4 regions of the Mesobacillus sp. ABV4_180 genome follow, and region 2 is predicted to be linked to each of the others. Evidence: riboswitches for the same ligand, from Rfam matches in the RefSeq annotation. Region 2 holds a riboswitch; each other region holds the start of a gene.
What was found. A riboswitch is a leader RNA that binds a small molecule or an ion and turns the genes downstream of it on or off. The one in region 2 is predicted to bind thiamine pyrophosphate.

Region 1 (4,556 bases), 230 kb from region 2:
CATAAAGCCGATTGTCACCCCAAGTAAAAGTCCGGCAATAGCCAGGTACAATGTTGCTCCTATATCTGAGAGAAATAAAGAATAATTTGTCATTGCTTCCCTAATAATGAGGGATGGGGCAGGCAGCAGCCATGCGGGGATTTCTTTAAAATATGCAACCCCTTCCCATAGCAGCAAAGCAAGGAGGAGAACCAGACTTGGTCTCCATCCATTCTTCAAAATCTCTCTCATTACCGATATTTCTCCGTTAGTCGATCCATAGTGATTCCTTCTGGCTGATAAAGGATTTTTACCTGGGAAATGACATTTGGCGAGCCAAGTTCGACCATTTTTTTATTCATCTCGGCAATCACATTTAATAATTGCTCCAGGTTTCCTTCCATTGTCGTTTCAAGCGGATGGACTTCAAATTTCACACCAGAGGCATCAATGATTTTGATTGCTTCATCCACCATTCTAATGACTTCTTCCGTTGTTGCAGCCTTAGGGATGATTTGTACACTTACAAGAGAATTTGCCATTCGTAACTCCTCCTTATTCAGGTAAAAATTCGTTTGTAAAAGCTTTTTCAGCATCCAATTCTTTCTCGAGAAGACCGTGGTCAAACATCCACTCACTGTAGTTCTCCCAAACCTCAAGCTTCTGTTCTCCCCATCGCCCTGCATCATCCTGATATTTGGGAGAAAGCCACTCCTGGCTCTTTTTTACAAGCTCTTCGTCCAAATCCGGTACTGCCTTTAGCAGGATTTCCGCACTATCCTCTGGATGTTCAATCGCAAATCCATATCCCTCCGTAAGCGCAGCCATGAATGCTTTAACGGTTTGCGGATCATTTTTGATCATCTCTTCATTTGTGCTGATGACAGGCGTGTAGTAATCCAATTTATTTGAATAATCGGTCAGGTACACCATATTGATTGGCTCATTACGGAGCTCAGCTTCGACACCCGTCCAGCCATAATAAATCCAGGCAAAATCAATATCACGCTTCACTGCAGTGAAAAAATCAGAATCGCCCATGTTGACAATTTTCACTTTCTCCACATCAGCATCATCCTGTTTCATTAATGAACTGATGACTTCTTTTTCGATCGGTGATCCCCATCCGCCATAGGTTTTCCCTTCAAAATCCTTAGGAGAAGCAATATTTTTTGCTTTTGGGGAAGCAAATCCCGATGTATTGTGCTGGATGACCGCAGCCAATGAAACGATAGGGATTCCCTGGATCCTTGCCTGAGTAATTCCCTCCTGGTAGCTCACACCAAATTCTGATTTGCCCGATGCGACAATCTGGTCCGCTCCTGCTTCACCCGGCATGATAATATCTACATCCAGGCCATTCTTTTCAAAAAACCCTTTTTCCTTTGCCACATAAATGCCCGTATGGTTCGTATTGGGCGTCCAATCAAGTACAATCGATACCTTCTTCAGTGATTTTTCCTTCTCAGCCGACGACTCGCTGGATGAGCAGGCCGCCATGCTCAATACCAAGAAAAACATCGTTATCAAACTTGCAAATTTCCTCATAACTTTCCCTCTTCTCTAATTTAATTGACAATGAAGCTGGAAAAGAAGGCTGGAATAAGAATTGATTTTCACATAATAAAAAATGCGCCCGGGAAATCCCAGGCGCACGAAAAAATCCATAATAAACGAATACACGTCTATCAGAAGATGTTCCCTACGCTGGTACTAGCCAGATCAGGTTAAAGGGTCAGCATCTCTGGATACTTTCTCAGCCGGCACCACCGGCTCCCCTACATTTCCTATTCTCCAATTGTCATCTTAAATATATAGAAGTTTTTTTGATTCGTCTAGAATAATTGCATTTCAGAACAAAAAAACTTCAATCCAAGGAAGGATTGAAGCTTCTTAATGTATGATTCCTACTGGGTTCGAACCAGCGACCTCTACCCTGTCAAGGTAGCGCTCTCCCAGCTGAGCTAAGGAATCGTTATTGAGTTTGTCCTTTTTGGTGAGGACATTTATTAATATATACTGGAATGGTTGCATTGTCAATAATTTTATAACATCTCAATTTTATCTTCTCCTAAACTTCTTATTGCCTGGATCACTCTATTAATATAGGCATCCTCATGGAGAACAAAATCTTTTTTAGAGACTATTCTACTAAGTAATTTTTTTGCACCACAATCATCAATCTGAAATCCTTCGACACTGATTTCTTTTGTATCCCCAAACCAGAGTTTTTCAATGTCGTCCAGGCTAGCTTTCACTATTCCGGAAACTTCCTCTTCTTGAAGGTGATAAGATTCATTTGGGACATGCTGATTATATACATACACATGGCATAGCTCTTTATCTATGAAATCAGCACTGACAAGAGAACCTTTGATTACTCCAAGTGAAACAATGTCCACGAATGATAATTTTACTCCCAGCTCCTCTTCCACTTCCCGTAAGCCGTCCAATTTGGTTTCATGCGCTAAAATATGTCCCGCCGCTGTTATGTCCAATAAATCGGGATAGTCTTTTTTATCCGAGCTGCGGATTTGATAAACAAGATAGTCCTTTCCGCCAACCCTCTCGGTAAACCAACAATGAAAAGTTTCATGCCAGTGTCCTTTTTTATGTACTTCAGAACGCGTTGCCGTCCCCAGTGGATTCCCCTGGTCATCAAAAATTCGTAGCATTTCACTCTCCATCAAAATCCCCCCATTAAGTTCATTATAACATTAATTTCCAACGCGAAAACTATACGAACATTCGTTCTAAAAAATATTGAATAAGGAACAAATGTTTGGGTATAATAAGAATATAGAATTTGGGAGGTGAACACACATGAATAAGCTGCTAACAAAATCATTAAAAGAAAAGCTCCCTGTGGAGATGATTTATCTAGCTGCAAATAATCAGATTACTCAACGAAGAATCATTGTAAAAGAAATTCGCGGCAGTTATTTTAAAGCATTTTGTTTCCTTAGAAATGATGAACGGTTATTCAAAGTTGAAAACATCCTTTCCGTCATGCCAGAAAAGCGAAAATTCCTCAAAACAAGCTAAAAAAAGAAGCCCCCGATTTGAGGACTTCTAAAAAGCTTATTAGCTTGCTGTGTTCGGCTCAGGCGTATCGTTTCTCTTGATTAATAATTGCAAAGCAATGATTAAAACAAAAGAACCAAGGCCGATAATATCGGTAATTTTTTCAGGGTAGATCAGCATCAAACCACTTACAACCCCAATGATTCTCTCATACCAGAACAACTTCCTCAGCCAGAAACCAATAATCCCTGCACCAATCAACATCATTCCAGCAAGTGCTGTAAACACTACCCAAATTAAGTAATACCATGTAGTATCAATCATTAACAATTCTGGAGACAACACGAACATATATGGAATAATGAACGCTGCAATTGCCAGCTTTGCCGAGTTTACGCCGGTCTTTATTGGTTCACCGCCAGATACACCTGCCGCCGCAAATGCCGCCAGGGCAACTGGAGGTGTTATATCCGCAATGATTCCAAAATAGAACACGAATAAATGGGCAGATAGATCAGGTACTCCAAGTAAAATGATTGCCGGTGCAGCGATTGTTGAAGTAATGACATAGTTCGCTGTTGTCGGGGACCCCATGCCCAATATCAAGGATGCAATCATCGTAAACACCAGGGTAAGAAGTAAATGTCCGCCGGCCAGATCCAATAATCCATTGGCGAGCTTTAAGCCCAATCCTGTTTTTGTTACGACACCCACAATGATACCAGCCGCAGCAGTAGCAGCCGCAACTCCTAACGCCGTGCGGGCACCATCAACAAGCGCGTCAATCATATCCCTGAAACCAATCCGTGTTTCTTTCTTAATTGCACTGACTAAAACTGTGATAAGAATACTCCAGAGAGCTGCCCGCATAACACTCATGCCGCTAACCATCAGGACAATTACCGCTAATATTGGAAGCAGCAAATAAATCTTTGCCAGCACTTCTTTGCGATCAGGCATTTCCTCATCCTTCAATCCACGAAGACCAACACGTTTTGCTTCAAAATGTGTCATGATCCAGATTCCTGTGAAATAAAGAAGTGCTGGAATTGCTGCAGCCTTTGCAATATCCCAATAAGTGATTCCACCGCCAATGAACTCTACCATCAAGAATGCTGCCGCACCCATGATTGGCGGCATTAACTGACCGCCGGTGGATGCCGATGCTTCTACGGCACCAGCAAACTCTTTTCGGTAACCAAGTTTTTTCATCATCGGGATCGTAAAGGATCCGGACGTCACAACGTTAGCTACAGAACTGCCGCTGATCGTTCCTTGAAGGGCACTTGAAAAAATCGCTACCTTTGCTGGACCACCTACTCTTTTTCCTGCAATGGATACAGCAAGATCATTAAAGTATTGGCCTACACCTGTTTTTACAAGGAATGCTCCAAATAATAAGAACAAGAAAATGAATGTAGAGGATACACCCAATGGCGTTCCTAAAATACCTTCCGTAGTGAAGAACATCGTCTGGATTAAGCTGTCTAATTCAAGTCCTCTATGTGCAAGGAATCCTGGCATGTATGGGCCATATAAGCCATATACCATAA
Region 2 (4,556 bases):
GAAACACTCAGAATCAATGCTTCGATTTCTTCTGGAGGCAGATATTTTTCAAGATAGCTTTTTACATAGGGATTCCCCTCGAACAACTGGAGAGCCAGCCAGCGTGCAGGTTGTTCTGTACGTCCATCCAACATGGTGCCTAGCTTCAGGATGCCCTCTTCAATCGCATTTCCGTAGTATACAAGATTGTTCTTTCTCTTTCCGCTAAAATCGCCTGTTACCATCTCCGCAAGCTCTGTGCAGCCTTTACCGGATCTTGCAACCACCGGAGCAACCCCAACTCCCAGCGCTGCGGCAAGCTTTTCAATATCGATTTGAAGTCCCCTGTTTTTTGCTACGTCAATCATATTTAAACCAATTATGACAGGAGCACCATATTCTAATAGTTGCAAGGTAAGATGAAGGTTTCTCCTTAGCTGGGATGCGTCGAGGATGTTTAGTAATTTTTCAAAGTGTTCATTAAGGAAGAAGTTCGTGACGACACCTTCATCCTTTGAGAGTGGATTAAGAGTATAAACACCAGGAAGGTCAATCAGCTGGCCTTTTCCATTCTTGAACTGCCCGATTTTTTTCTCGACTGTGACGCCGCTCCAGTTGCCTACATATTCATAGGATCCTGTTAAATTATTAAACAATGAAGTTTTACCCGTATTGGGATTACCGATGATCGCAATATTCATCATAACCGCTCCACTTCGATTCTTAGTGCTTCTTTGCGGCGGATCCCGATGCACTGTCCGCAGGATTCAACCATCACAGGACCACCGAATGGCAGGATGCATTTCACACATACTTCAGAACCCTCAGCGATACCCAAATCGAGCAATCTCCTCCTGACAAATTTATCAGCACCTGCAATATTCATGATCCGGCCTTTTTCACCAGTCTTTAATTTTCCCAGCATAGCCATCACCTTTTTTATTTCATAATATTTGTGAAAAAGTAGAAACTTTCTAAATGAGAATGATTCTCTTTATTAAAACAATAATTCCTTACTTTTACTGTGATTTAAGTCACAGAACACCCTTGATTTACATCCACTTAGTGCAAAATCCATACAATTGACATATTTTTAAAAATTGCGCAGGTATAGAATGCAAAAAAAAGAAGAGCCAGTGAGCTCTCCTCGTTTTCTTCCTAGATTGTTTTTTTGCTTACAGGAGTGGATTTAACCATTCTGTAAGGGGCGTAACCAATGACAAGAATGATAATAATTGCGCTTAAAATCATACTTGGAAGCATGTAGGTGCCGTTGTAGATGATCGAATAAAGCCATGCTGGCTGTCCTTCTGGCGCCCATACTCCAAAGAAAATCCAGCCAGAAAAGAAGTGAGCGACGAACCGCAGCATGCTGCCGATCAATGTTCCGGCTAAAACCAGCCCCATCCATTTTTTCTTATAGCCATTTTGGATGCTCCCTTTTATTTGTCCAGCAAAAATGCCAGCCAGCCCAAGAACCGAAAAGGCTACGAGGTAATCGATGATTCCCTGTACTGGATGATAAATTTGCGAGAAGCCAAGGATGAACTGCAAAAGTCCAAGCAGAAGGCCCGTCAAGGCTCCTCCCTTTACTCCCCATCGGAATGCCATAATGAATACAGGTACCATCGCAATCGATACTGAACCGCCCTGCGGCCAGATCCTTGAAAATAAAAATCCTGAAAACAAGTCCAACAAATAAGCCAGAGCGGAAAATACCGCAACTTCCACTAAAAACAACGTCTGCTTTTGCTTCATTTCTATTCCTCCTTCTTTTCAGAATGAGGTCCGTTTTCAACACGCCTTTTCTGCTTCAGAAACAAAAAAAGCAATCTGGGATCGATGCAGGATTCCCGAGATTGCTTTCCTATCGCATCCACATTCCTACGCTAGCATTAACTAACAGGTTCAAAGGGTAAGAACTCGTCCGCTCACTCTCAGCTGCACTTGGCAGCTCCCCTTGTGGTTATTATTTAATTTCTACACTATGAATATACTATTTCTTTTTAAGAATAACAAGCACAAATCTTTTCAGCCCCAAAAGTGGCAATAGTGTCGATTCCCGATTGGCACATCTTAAAAAAATGCGACTTTTGTCATATTTTTAGCTATTCGACTGCTTTCACCGCATCTTCTTAATATTCGACAAAGGGATTTCTCCATTTCCCTCGAATCCTTATACGGAATAGAATAACTGGGGGACTTAATAAAATGCTGCCAATTACGGAGAACCGATTGCTTAGCTTCCTGACTAGTGAAAAAGAAAACCTTATTGCCGACTGGAATGAAAATATATTAGTATCCGAAGATGACCCGTATAAAGAAAAAGTAAGCAAGAACGCCGAAGAAATGTACGCTATCATTCTTTCTGTTTTTTCAAAGTCAAATGAAGAACTGGAGGAACATCTGCAAAAGCTTGCATTCATGGTGGGAGACGAACGGGTGAGGGCGGAAATTAATATTGGCGACTTTGTTTATAATGTTAACTCTGGACGCTCTATCGTTTACAGGCACTTGCATAAATTAAACATGGAGTGGAAAGACCTGCAGGATACGATTGACCGGATTAATTACTGCTTTGACACTTTCCTGTACTACGCTGTTTCTTATTATAATGAACAAAAAAATAAGATTATCGAGGAAAAAAATCAGTTCATCGATTCAACCCATAAGGACAGATTGACATTGCTGGGGCAAATGACTTCAAGCTTCATCCATGAATTCCGCAATCCATTGACCTCCATCCAGGGCTTTATCCAGCTCCTGAGATCGGAACATGAGGATATGAAGTATCTTGACATCATTTCAAGTGAATTGGAACAGCTGAATTTCCGAATATCACAGTTTTTGCTCCTGTCCAAAAAGGAACTCATCGGAAAAGAAAAAGACCTATTCTCATTGAATAAAATGATAGATGAAGTCTTGAATTTCCTGTACCCAAGCATCCTCGACACGAATGTGAGGATTATCAAGGATGTAGCGGATGATATGGACCTGTACGGCTACTCAGACGAAATCCGCCAGGTTCTCATCAATATCATCTTTAATGCAATCGATGTCCTAAGCCAGTATCGCGCCGATCCAAAGATTGAAATTAAAGGATTTTTCGTGAATGACACCCATATAAAAATCGAGATTTCAAACAATGGCCCTGTCATACCAGACCATCTGCTAAAGACGATCTTCGAGCCATTCGTCACCACAAAAACGCTCGGAACCGGACTTGGTTTGTTTGTCTGCAGGGAAATCATCGAAAAGCATAAAGGGATTCTTGCCTGTTCATCGGAACCTGAAAAAACGTCTTTTATTATGCTGCTGCCTCTTACGGGAAATGAGAGTTAGTTCATTTTTTGATCTTCAAATTAATATTGGGCTTGACCGGCCACATAACAAAGACCCAGCTTACCAACAGCTGGGTCTTTTTTGTTTTATTCGGAATACTCCAGTGAACGGTTGTTCGCCACACTTTTGACTTTCGTTTTTTCTGTTCTTACAATATGCTTTTTCTCGGACTCAGCAACGATGACAGCACATGCTGCATCGCCGGTAATATTGACCGCTGTTCGGGCCATATCCAGTAGACGATCGATACCGAGGATTAAGCCGATACCTTCAACTGGAAGCCCGACTGATTGAAGCACCATCGCAAGCATGATCAAGCCGACTCCCGGAACACCTGCGGTCCCAATGCTCGCCAGCACGGCCGTTAATACAACCGTTAATAGCTCACTCATCGAAAGGTCCACACCATATACCTGTGCGATAAAAATGGTCGCAACCCCTTGCATGATTGCTGTCCCATCCATATTGATCGTTGCGCCAAGCGGCTGGACAAAGCTGCTCACTGATTCAGGAACGCGCAGATTCTTTTGTGCGGTTTCCATGGATACAGGGAGTGTGGCGTTACTGCTCGATGTACTGAATGCAACCCCCATCGCTGGAGAGAATTGCTTGAAGAACCAGAACGGATTCTTCTTTCCCAGCAAGTATACACTGGATCCATAAGTGACGAGCGCATGTACAACCAGAGCGAGTACAACGACAAGCATATATACCCCCATCGCTTTGATTGCTTGGATTCCCTGGCTTCCAATTGCCGTTGCAATAAGGCCAAAGGTTCCGTATGGAGCAAATTTCATCACTAGTCCCACTAGATACATCATAATATCATTGCCCTGTTCAATTAGGTGCAATACCCCTTTTGTCTTTTCTCCAAGGGCTGTTAACGCGATTCCAATGAATAAAGCAAACACAATAACTTGCAGCATATTGCCAGTTGTCAGTGCTTCAAACGGGTTTACGGGAATAAGATTTAAGAAAGTTTCGCTTACCGGCGGAGCCTTTTCAGCCTTGAATTCTGCACCGCTTGTATCGAACTGTCCCATCAATCCGGGCTTAATCAAATAGGCCAGAGCAAGACCAATGATAATGGCAATGGCTGTCGTTGCTAAAAAGTAACTTACCGTCTTAAAGCCTATCCTGCCGAGCTTCTTTGGATCCCCTAATCCGGCAGTTCCGAGAATGATCGAAAACAAGACAATCGGCACGACCAGCATACTGATTAAATTGATGAAGGT
Region 3 (4,556 bases), 2.7 Mb from region 2:
GTGAATACTACTTCACCAAAGGGGTCAAGGCTTTCCACAGGCGGGATTTGAAGAAGGCTGAAAAGTATTTCCAGCGCGCAATGCAGCTTGAACCCGGCGAGCCGATGATCGTTTGCCAGCTGGCAATCGTGCAGTCGGAGTTGGGGGAATACCAGCAGTCTAACCGTCTTTTGCACTTGGTCCTCGAAGAACTTGATGAAAACATGGCGGAGAGCCATTATTTCTTAGCGAATAACTATGCTCATATGGGATTATTTCGGGATGCTTTCAGGCATGCGAACTTATACTTGGAATTGAATGAAGACGGGGAGTTTGCTGAAGATGCGAACGACCTTCTTGAGCTTCTGACGCTTGAGGCGGAAGAAATGGATGAGGATTATTACGAAGAGGATGACTTGATCATCAAGCAGGAGGAAGCAAGAAATCACCTCGAATCCGGTGAGTTTCCGAAGGCGATTGAGATTTTCCAGGAAGTCATCGAAGAGTATCCAGAATACTGGTCGGCTTACAATAATCTCGCGCTGGCTTATTTTTACCTTGGTGAGACGGTTAAGGCTCGTGACATCCTGAATGATGTATTCGAGCAGAACCCAGGCAATCTGCACGCATTGTGCAATGCCCTTGTTTTTGCGCATTACCAGGGTCACGATAAGGAAGGCCAGGATTTAAAGGACTCCTTAGAAAAAATACATCCAATCCATGTTGAGCATCAGTTCAAGCTTGGCGCAACCTTTGCGCTTGTCGGCGAATACGAACTGGCTTACAGATGGCTGAAGAAGCTGCAAAAATCAGGCTTTGAAGGCGACGGAGCATTCTATTACTGGCTGGCTCACGCGTCTTATTTTACCGGCAGGGAAAATACAGCACGTTTAGTGTGGAAAAAGGTACTCGAGTTCAGTCCGGAAAAAGAAGGCATGGAACCTTGGGCTGATCAACCAGGCGTGAAGTTCGAAACCCAGGTATCTGCCATCCTGAACCAGCTGAACAGTGATTATCCGGAAGAGCGTCTATTTGCCCTTTTCCTTACATCTGTGTCCGCAAAAAAGAAAGAAATACTCGAAGCGGATAAATCCACAGATAAAATGACGGAAATGGAAAAATCGTATCTTTCCTACCTGGCATCAGGCAAGTTGAACAGCAGGAAAGAGGAGGTCAAAGGCGCGCATGAAACGGCTAAGCTCCTGTACGACCACCACCGGCCAATCAGCAAAAATGAAGCTGGCGTCTACATTATGTGGTTTTCAGTATTCGAGCAGGCAGCGAAAGCAGGCTATGACTTCAAAAACAAGAAAGCATGGGCTGCGGCAGTTGACTATCTCTGGGATAAGCTAAGAAATATCAAGACATCCAAACAGGCAGTCGCGAAAAAATACGGATTGTCTGTCTCCACGCTATCCAAATATATTAATTTGGCAAACGAGTTCCTTCAGGAAGAAGACAGCATGTAAAATAAAGGCTAGCCCATCTGATTGGCAGAAGGGCTGGCCTTTTTTTGTACTTCGACAATAACTCTATTTCTCTTGTGACCTGTACGCTTTATTCCCCTGGCATGAAAATTTCCCAGCTTACCTTACGAGGGCTTTGTAATCGTTGATTTCCCACCCTTCAAGCGTGTAGGCCATTTCCCAGAATTGCAGCTCGTAATGGCTGCTAATCAAAAAATGCTGTTTCATTTTTTCTCTTTCATTTTCCGATGAGCTCTCTGCCAGTTTATCCAAAAGATTGAGCTGCTCTTTCACAAGATCGCCAAACCAGTCGCTTCCATAGGCCGAGATCCATTCCTGGTAGATCGTGGTTTCTGGCGTTGCATTCTTAAGCTTTTCTCCAATCTCATAGTAAATCCAGTAGCAAGGCAGAATGGCGGCAATGATTTCACCAAGACTTCCTGATGCGGCCACCCGGTAAAGGTGGGAGGTATATGCATAGGCTGTCGGTGCGGGTTCAAAGCTTTGCAACTCTTCCTTTGTGACCCCAAGCTGTCCTATAAATTTCTCGTGTAAGCCAAGCTCAGCCTGATATGTACCCTGGGCATGGGCAGCCATTCTGGATGTTGTAGCCAAATCCTCCGCGCGTGAAGCAGCAATCGACTGGATACGAGCGAAGTGGGAAAGGTAATAAGAATCCTGCAAGACATAATAATGAAAGCTTTCAAGTGATAATGTTCCATCGGCGATTCCCTGTACGAAAGGGTGGTTGAAATTTGCCTCCCAAATCTTGTTTGCTTCTTGACGAATGATCTGTGTAAAACTGGACATGAAAAAACCTCCTTAGATTTCAGCATCCTCAGGTTGAAGGATACTTTTTTCCAATAAAAAAACCACTTTCTGCAGGCAGAAAGTGGTCGTATTGGCAGCAAGTAAAATCGATAAGCTCCAGATACTCCACTTCCCTACGCTGGTATGATCCAGATCAGGTTCAAAGGGTCTTAAAGTTTCACTTTAATCTCAGCCTTAGCAAAAGGCTCCCCTAGCAGATTTGCATTATAAGTGTTTATTTGTAAATCATCATAACATCCTGCGTATTTATGTCAATATTTTAAACAGATCCTGTCCATCAAACCATTTTTGGCAAATAAGTGAACACGATCATTTTTCAAGCATATTTTTGGACTATATGCTTCCTGTTTTATAGGATATGTTTAGGCAGGAAATACTATTTTCGAATGAAAACCGAAAATGATTGCGGATTATGATATTCAAAGGAGTTGTACACCATGTCAGAAGAGAAAATTTATGACGTCATTATCATCGGTGCGGGTCCGGCAGGGATGACGGCAGCTGTTTATACATCACGTGCGAACTTGTCGACGCTGATGCTTGAGCGCGGCGTACCGGGCGGACAGATGGCTAATACAGAGGAAGTTGAAAACTACCCTGGCTTCGACCACATCCTGGGACCGGAACTTTCGACCAAGATGTTCGACCACGCAAAAAAATTCGGTGCGGAATATGCTTACGGTGATGTAAAGGAAGTCATCGACGGCAAAGAATATAAAACGATCAAGGCTGGAAACAAAGAATATAAAGCACGCTCGATCATCATCTCTGCAGGTGCTGAGTACAAGAAGCTTGGCGTTCCTGGCGAACAGGAGCTCGGGGGCCGCGGCGTTTCTTACTGTGCAGTTTGTGACGGTGCATTCTTTAAAGGAAAAGAACTTGTGGTAGTCGGCGGCGGAGACTCTGCGGTTGAAGAGGGTGTATATCTGACCCGTTTCGCTTCAAAAGTGACGATCGTTCACCGACGCGATGAGCTTCGCGCGCAAAAAATCCTTCAAGACCGTGCATTTGCCAATGACAAGATTGATTTCATCTGGAACCATACTGTCAAGCAAATCAATGGGGACGGAAAGGTTGGCAGCGTGACACTTGTTTCCACACAAGATGGCGAAGAAAAAGAATTCGCGGCTGACGGTGTTTTCATTTATATTGGAATGGTTCCGCTGACGAAGCCGTTCGAAGGCCTTGGAATCACAAACGGCAACGGCTACATCGAAACGAACGAGCAAATGGAAACGAAAGTTCCGGGCATCTTCGCAGCTGGTGATATTCGTGAAAAAACACTTCGACAAATTGTTACAGCAACGGGTGATGGCAGTATCGCAGCCCAGAACGCACAGCATTATGTCGAAGAGCTCGTTGAAGAATTAAAAGCAAACGCATAATTTTTATGGACTGCTGAATCTGTCAGAAATTAATTGGTAAAAACAGCATGTCTCGGCATAAATTAACAAAACGTAATTAGATATTAATTCTTCTGTAACAGTAGTGAAACAATCATGGGGTATTATAGAAGTAGAAATTGACCCCCTTTTAAAAATATAATCCTTTGACGGCACAGGTTATCCTGTGCTTCTTTTTTTACATAAAAGTGAAACAGGCTGCTTCCAGGGATTATAACACCTCTCCTAGTCGACCATACTTCTAATTGACAATCCTTAACAAAAATATCATCTTTGTATTCATTGTGGCGAAAATCTAAAAATAGTATAATGGAAAGAATAAAAGTTCGGCGTATGATCAATGGCTGTTTTCGCATTGAGCACTGCTTTTATATTAGCTTACAGCGTTTTCATCAAAAGCAGTTATAGCAAAATGTCCAGCTTCAGTGTCTAAAACATGAAGGTATGTGATTGGGCACGTATGTATATTTGAAGAGGTGGAATCGATGCAGCGCGTGACGAATTGTGTTTTGGTAAAAGATAAAAAAATTTTACTGCTGCAAAAGCCGCGCCGCAATTGGTGGGTGGCTCCGGGCGGGAAAATGGAACCAGGAGAAACCGTGAAGGATTCCTGTGTCAGGGAATTCCGCGAAGAAACGGGCATATACTTGAGAAACCCGCAGATTAAAGGGATTTTCACGTTTGTCATCAAAGAAGACGATCAAGTGGTGTCCGAGTGGATGATGTTCACTTTTTACGCTACTGCAGCGGATGGAATCAACCTTGATGAATCGGAGGAAGGAACGATATCCTGGCATGACCTCGATACCATCAAAGATCTTCCGATGGCTGCAGGCGATTATCATATCCTGGATTATATGGTCCATGGACAGGGTAT
Region 4 (4,556 bases), 190 kb from region 2:
CATTGTCTGAATGGCTGATGGCGGTAATGACTGAAACGCCATCAGCACCTGCTTCCATCACTATAGCAGCATTATCTGCATTAATGCCGCCTATGCCGACAATCGGTATTCCAAAACCTTTCAGCTCCTCGACCAGTGCCGTACCCTGGACATCCCTGGTGTCCATCTTGGTTGTCGTGGGAAAAATCGGACCAACTCCGAAATAGTCTGCTCCCGCTCCCCTGGCTTGTTCTGCTTCCTTTAAATTGTGGACAGATACACCAAGGATTTTATCGCCTATTTTATTGCGCACTTCTGATGCATTCTCATCCTCCTGGCCAATATGGACTCCATCGGCATCGAGCTCAAGTGCCAGGTCAATATCGTCATTCACGATGAACGGAATACCGTCTTCCTTGCAAATCCGCTGAAGCCTCTTTCCAAGCTCGTGCTTTGCCTTTCCCTCAAGGCAGCCAGCCCCCTTCTCACGATACTGAAAAAGAGTGATGCCACCTCTAGCTGCCTCTTCTATCACTGATCCCGGTTCTTTCAAACAATTCGTGCTGCCAGCAATAAAATATACTTTTAGCAAACTCTTCATTTGTTCGGGACTGATTCTCGCCATGATTCTGCCTCACTTTCTCTTTTTCTATTAAAGGCCCAGTGGTTCGTAGGCCCATGGCCATTTCCGATTGTGAGCGGATTAGCGATTGCCGCGTGGATAAATTCCTTTGCTGCAGCTGCTGCATCATGGACCGAAAAACCTTTTGCAAGCTGTGCAGTAATCGCTGCGGAAAAAGTGCAGCCAGTTCCATGAGTGTTCATTGTAGGGATCCTCGGTGATGAGAAAGATGAAAATCCTGTACCGTCAAAAAGGATATCGACGGATTCAACCTCGTCCTCGTCATGACCGCCTTTTATGATGACATTTTTCGCTCCCAGGGCATGGATTTTTCTTGCTGCTTCCTTTTTCCCCTCCAGATTTCTGATTGACATTCCAGTCAATACTTCAGCTTCAGGAATATTCGGGGTAATGACGAGGCAGAGCGGCAGCAACTGACTTTTCATCGTTGAGACAGCAGCCTGCTGTAGCAACGGCGCTCCACCTTTAGCGATCATGACGGGGTCCACCACGACCTTCTCCCAGCTGAATAATTTTATTTTTTCCGCTGCCGCTTCAATGATCTCTGCATTGAAGAGCATCCCTGTCTTCAAAGCGTCCGTCCCCATATCCTCTCCAATTGATTGAATTTGTTTGGCGACAGCTTCTGCTTCCATCGGAAAGACGGCCTGGACTCCAAGAGTATTTTGGGCAGTTACAGCTGTCAAAGCCGACATCCCAAACACATTCAGTTCCTGAAAGGTTTTTAAGTCTGCCTGAATTCCGGCACCGCCCCCGCTATCAGATCCCGCGATTGTCAAAGCCTTTTTCATCTCAATTTACCTCCTGCAGATTGATTGAAATTTTACTATTAAGATCTTCTTTATTAATCAGGTACAGCTGGTTCAGAAACTCAGCCTGGAAGCTCCCTGGGCCTTGTGCGGCACATTTCTCAGCGGCCATTTCCGCTGCTGCGCCGTATATTGCCACTGCGGCAGATGCTGCCTTGAGAAAATTTCTTTCAACAGCAGCAAAAGCACCAATGACAGATGTAAGCAGGCATCCGGTTCCCGTCACTTTCGTGAGCATTGGGTGCCCATTATGGACAACAATGGCTGATTGCCCATCCGTAATGATGTCGTCTTTTCCAGTTAACACGACAACCGTCTTCAACTTTTGTGCGGCGGAAATGGCAAGCTCAAATACATTGCCACTGGATTCACCCGCATCAACACCCCTGATACTCCAGTGTTCACCGGCAACATTAGCAATCTCTGACGCATTCCCCCTGACAATCGAAATCTCTAATTCTTCCATCACCGTTTTTGCTGTTTCGGTCCGATAAGCTGTCGCTCCTGCACCAACTGGGTCAAGAATGATGGGAACTCCCTTCTCATTAGCGGACTTTCCGGCAATCACCATTGCTTCAACCACATCCGGCTTCAACGTCCCGATGTTGAGGACAAGACTTCCAGCCATGCTCGCCATTTCGGCAACTTCTTCATGTGCATAAGCCATCACAGGCGATGCCCCCAGTGCCAGCAAGCCATTGGCCGTGAAATTAGTGACCACGACATTTGTAATGTTGTGAACAAGCGGTTTCTCTCTGCGAACTCTTTCTAAAAAACTGGCAATTTCTTTTTTATCCATTCTCAAAACCTCCTTTGAATATAAAAAAGCCAGATCCACAAAATGGACCTGGCTTAAAAGCAATGTAAGAAAAACATCTCTTACTACTTTCCTACGCTGGTATTACCCAGATCAGGTCCGAAGGGTTAAAAAACATGGCGTTTTTCTCTCAGCCCGCAACAGGGCACCCCTAGTAGTACAACGAATATTCAATTAGTTTAATCGTAGCTTTAAGATTTATATATGTAAAGTGAAAAATAAAAATCCATTTATTTTTCGTCTTTTACTTTTTCGACCTTTCCCTCAGCAAGATCGTCAAATGGAGTGTAGTGGTTTTCCGGTAATCTTCCCGAACGGATTTTTTTAAAAATAGAATAGAAAACTACAAACAGAACAATTGCCGTGAGTAAATATCCCATACCCCTGTCTCCTTTAATCTTATTATACAGCATCCCGGATGCAGAAATTGGAATTTTCATTCTTTTTAAAATGGTCTTCTTAAAATTCTATGCTAATATGAAAATATACATACGAATGGGAGTTGAAGGGAATTGAAAAACGAGATTATTGAGCGATTTACCACATACGTAAAAGTAGACACACAATCAAATGAAAATAGTGAAACATGCCCTTCTACACATGGCCAGATTACTCTTGCCAATATGCTTGTAGAAGAACTGAAAATGATTGGCATGGAAGATGTGACGATTGATGAGAATGGTTATGTGATGGCGACACTTCCTGCCAATACTGAGAAAGAGGTGCCAACGATTGGTTTCCTTGCCCACGTGGATACGGCGACCGATTTTACCGGCAAAAATGTCAATCCACAGGTGGTTGAAAATTTCGATGGCAATCAAATCATCCTGAATAAGGAATTGAATATCATCCTTTCTCCGGCGGATTTCCCAGAGCTTCCTCAATATGAAGGACACACCTTGATTACGACTGATGGGACGACACTCCTTGGTGCGGATAACAAGGCTGGAATTGCAGAAATCATGACGGCGATGGCTTATTTGATCAACCATCCTGAAATCAAACATGGAAAAATCCGTGTTGCTTTTACGCCGGATGAAGAAATTGGCAGAGGACCGCATAAGTTTGATGTTGAGGCTTTCGGTGCGAAATTCGCTTATACCGTGGATGGCGGCCCGCTTGGTGAGCTTGAGTATGAAAGCTTTAACGCAGCGGGTGCAAAGCTGACTTTCAAAGGCAAGAATGTCCACCCTGGCACGGCAAAAGGAAAAATGGTGAACTCAGCTAAAATTGCGATGGAGTTCAACAGCAAGCTCCCTGCCGAAGAAGCACCAGAGCACACCGAAGGATATGAGGGCTTCTTTCACCTCAGTTCCATACATGGTGATGTAGAGGAAACAACGCTGCACTATATCATTCGCGACTTTGACCGTGATAGCTTCCAGGTGCGAAAGGATTTAATGCAGAAAATCACCAATGAACTACGACTTCTATACGGTGAATACCGTGTTGAACTTGAAATGAACGACCAGTACTACAACATGAAGGATAAAATCGTGCCTGTTAAGGAAATCGTCGACATTGCTTACGAGGCAATGGAAAACCTCGGAATCAAACCAATCGTCAAACCGATTCGCGGAGGAACTGATGGATCGCAGCTAAGCTATATGGGACTGCCGACTCCAAATATATTTACAGGCGGTGAGAACTTCCACGGCAGATTCGAATACATCTCTGTGGATAATATGCTCAAATCCGTAGAAACAATCGTGGAAATCGCTAAACTATTTGAAGCGAAAGCTTAATTAACTAACAAGAAGCCAGATTCCGCAACGAACGGAATCTGGCTTTTCTGCGACTAGAATAAAATCAGCCTCAAGTCGTATCCTGAATTAATTCCGTGGTGCATTGGGGAGAGGAATGATTTGCCTTATTCTGTATATAGAAATTGATTGAGAGGAGATTTAACAATGATTAAACGAATTTTAATAATCTTTTTGGTGATTACCGGTGCTTATATCGTGTTGAATTACATGCTCGACGGCAGCGGAATTAACCTTTCGAAAACAGAAGACGCTGAGAAGGTGAGCAAGCAAACTGAAAATATTTCAATTGATATTTCCAGTGTCGAGACGCTGATCGTGCCAGAGGACCGAGATGATATCCGTGCCGAATTAAAAGGCAAAGGGTCGGTTAAAGTTGATCGGCATGGCGATGAAATCGAAGTTGCGGTTAAACGAAAAGGTTTCTTCTGGTTTAACTGGTTTGAGATGGATAAGACTACACTGACTGTCTATATTCCTGAAGACTATGAAAAAGATATGAATATTGAGCTTGGCTCTGGTGAGGTTGTTTTTAAAGGAGCCTC

Region 1: linked by a shared signal. The riboswitch ahead of ACXAEA_RS17120 (ABC transporter substrate-binding protein) and the one ahead of thiT (energy-coupled thiamine transporter ThiT) in region 2 are both predicted to bind thiamine pyrophosphate.
Region 3: linked by a shared signal. The riboswitch ahead of tenA (thiaminase II) and the one ahead of thiT (energy-coupled thiamine transporter ThiT) in region 2 are both predicted to bind thiamine pyrophosphate.
Region 4: linked by a shared signal. The riboswitch ahead of thiM (hydroxyethylthiazole kinase) and the one ahead of thiT (energy-coupled thiamine transporter ThiT) in region 2 are both predicted to bind thiamine pyrophosphate.

The regions. Positions count from the first base shown of each region.
Region 1 covers NZ_JBSWTJ010000001.1:3,338,234-3,342,789, forward strand. Annotated here, with positions in the region: gene ACXAEA_RS17110 (ABC transporter permease) at 1-231, opposite strand, end outside; gene ACXAEA_RS17115 (thiamine-binding protein) at 231-521, opposite strand; gene ACXAEA_RS17120 (ABC transporter substrate-binding protein) at 535-1,479, opposite strand; TPP riboswitch at 1,662-1,769, opposite strand; tRNA gene ACXAEA_RS17125 (tRNA-Val) at 1,881-1,953, opposite strand; gene ACXAEA_RS17130 (NUDIX hydrolase) at 2,025-2,666, opposite strand; gene ACXAEA_RS17135 (hypothetical protein) at 2,803-3,024, shown strand; gene ACXAEA_RS17140 (TRAP transporter permease) at 3,064-4,556, opposite strand, start outside.
Region 2 covers NZ_JBSWTJ010000001.1:3,569,229-3,573,784, forward strand. Annotated here, with positions in the region: gene feoB (ferrous iron transport protein B) at 1-683, opposite strand, end outside; gene ACXAEA_RS18255 (FeoA family protein) at 680-904, opposite strand; gene thiT (energy-coupled thiamine transporter ThiT) at 1,138-1,737, opposite strand; TPP riboswitch at 1,844-1,950, opposite strand; gene ACXAEA_RS18265 (histidine kinase N-terminal domain-containing protein) at 2,191-3,321, shown strand; gene ACXAEA_RS18270 (dicarboxylate/amino acid:cation symporter) at 3,408-4,556, opposite strand, start outside.
Region 3 covers NZ_JBSWTJ010000001.1:828,339-832,894, forward strand. Annotated here, with positions in the region: gene ACXAEA_RS04055 (tetratricopeptide repeat protein) at 1-1,448, shown strand, start outside; gene tenA (thiaminase II) at 1,566-2,255, opposite strand; TPP riboswitch at 2,370-2,478, opposite strand; gene trxB (thioredoxin-disulfide reductase) at 2,714-3,661, shown strand; gene ACXAEA_RS04070 (NUDIX hydrolase) at 4,165-4,556, shown strand, end outside.
Region 4 covers NZ_JBSWTJ010000001.1:3,759,391-3,763,946, forward strand. Annotated here, with positions in the region: gene thiE (thiamine phosphate synthase) at 1-604, opposite strand, end outside; gene thiD (bifunctional hydroxymethylpyrimidine kinase/phosphomethylpyrimidine kinase) at 577-1,413, opposite strand; gene thiM (hydroxyethylthiazole kinase) at 1,415-2,230, opposite strand; TPP riboswitch at 2,302-2,411, opposite strand; gene ACXAEA_RS19195 (hypothetical protein) at 2,479-2,628, opposite strand; gene pepT (peptidase T) at 2,761-3,993, shown strand; gene liaG (LiaG family protein) at 4,159-4,556, shown strand, end outside.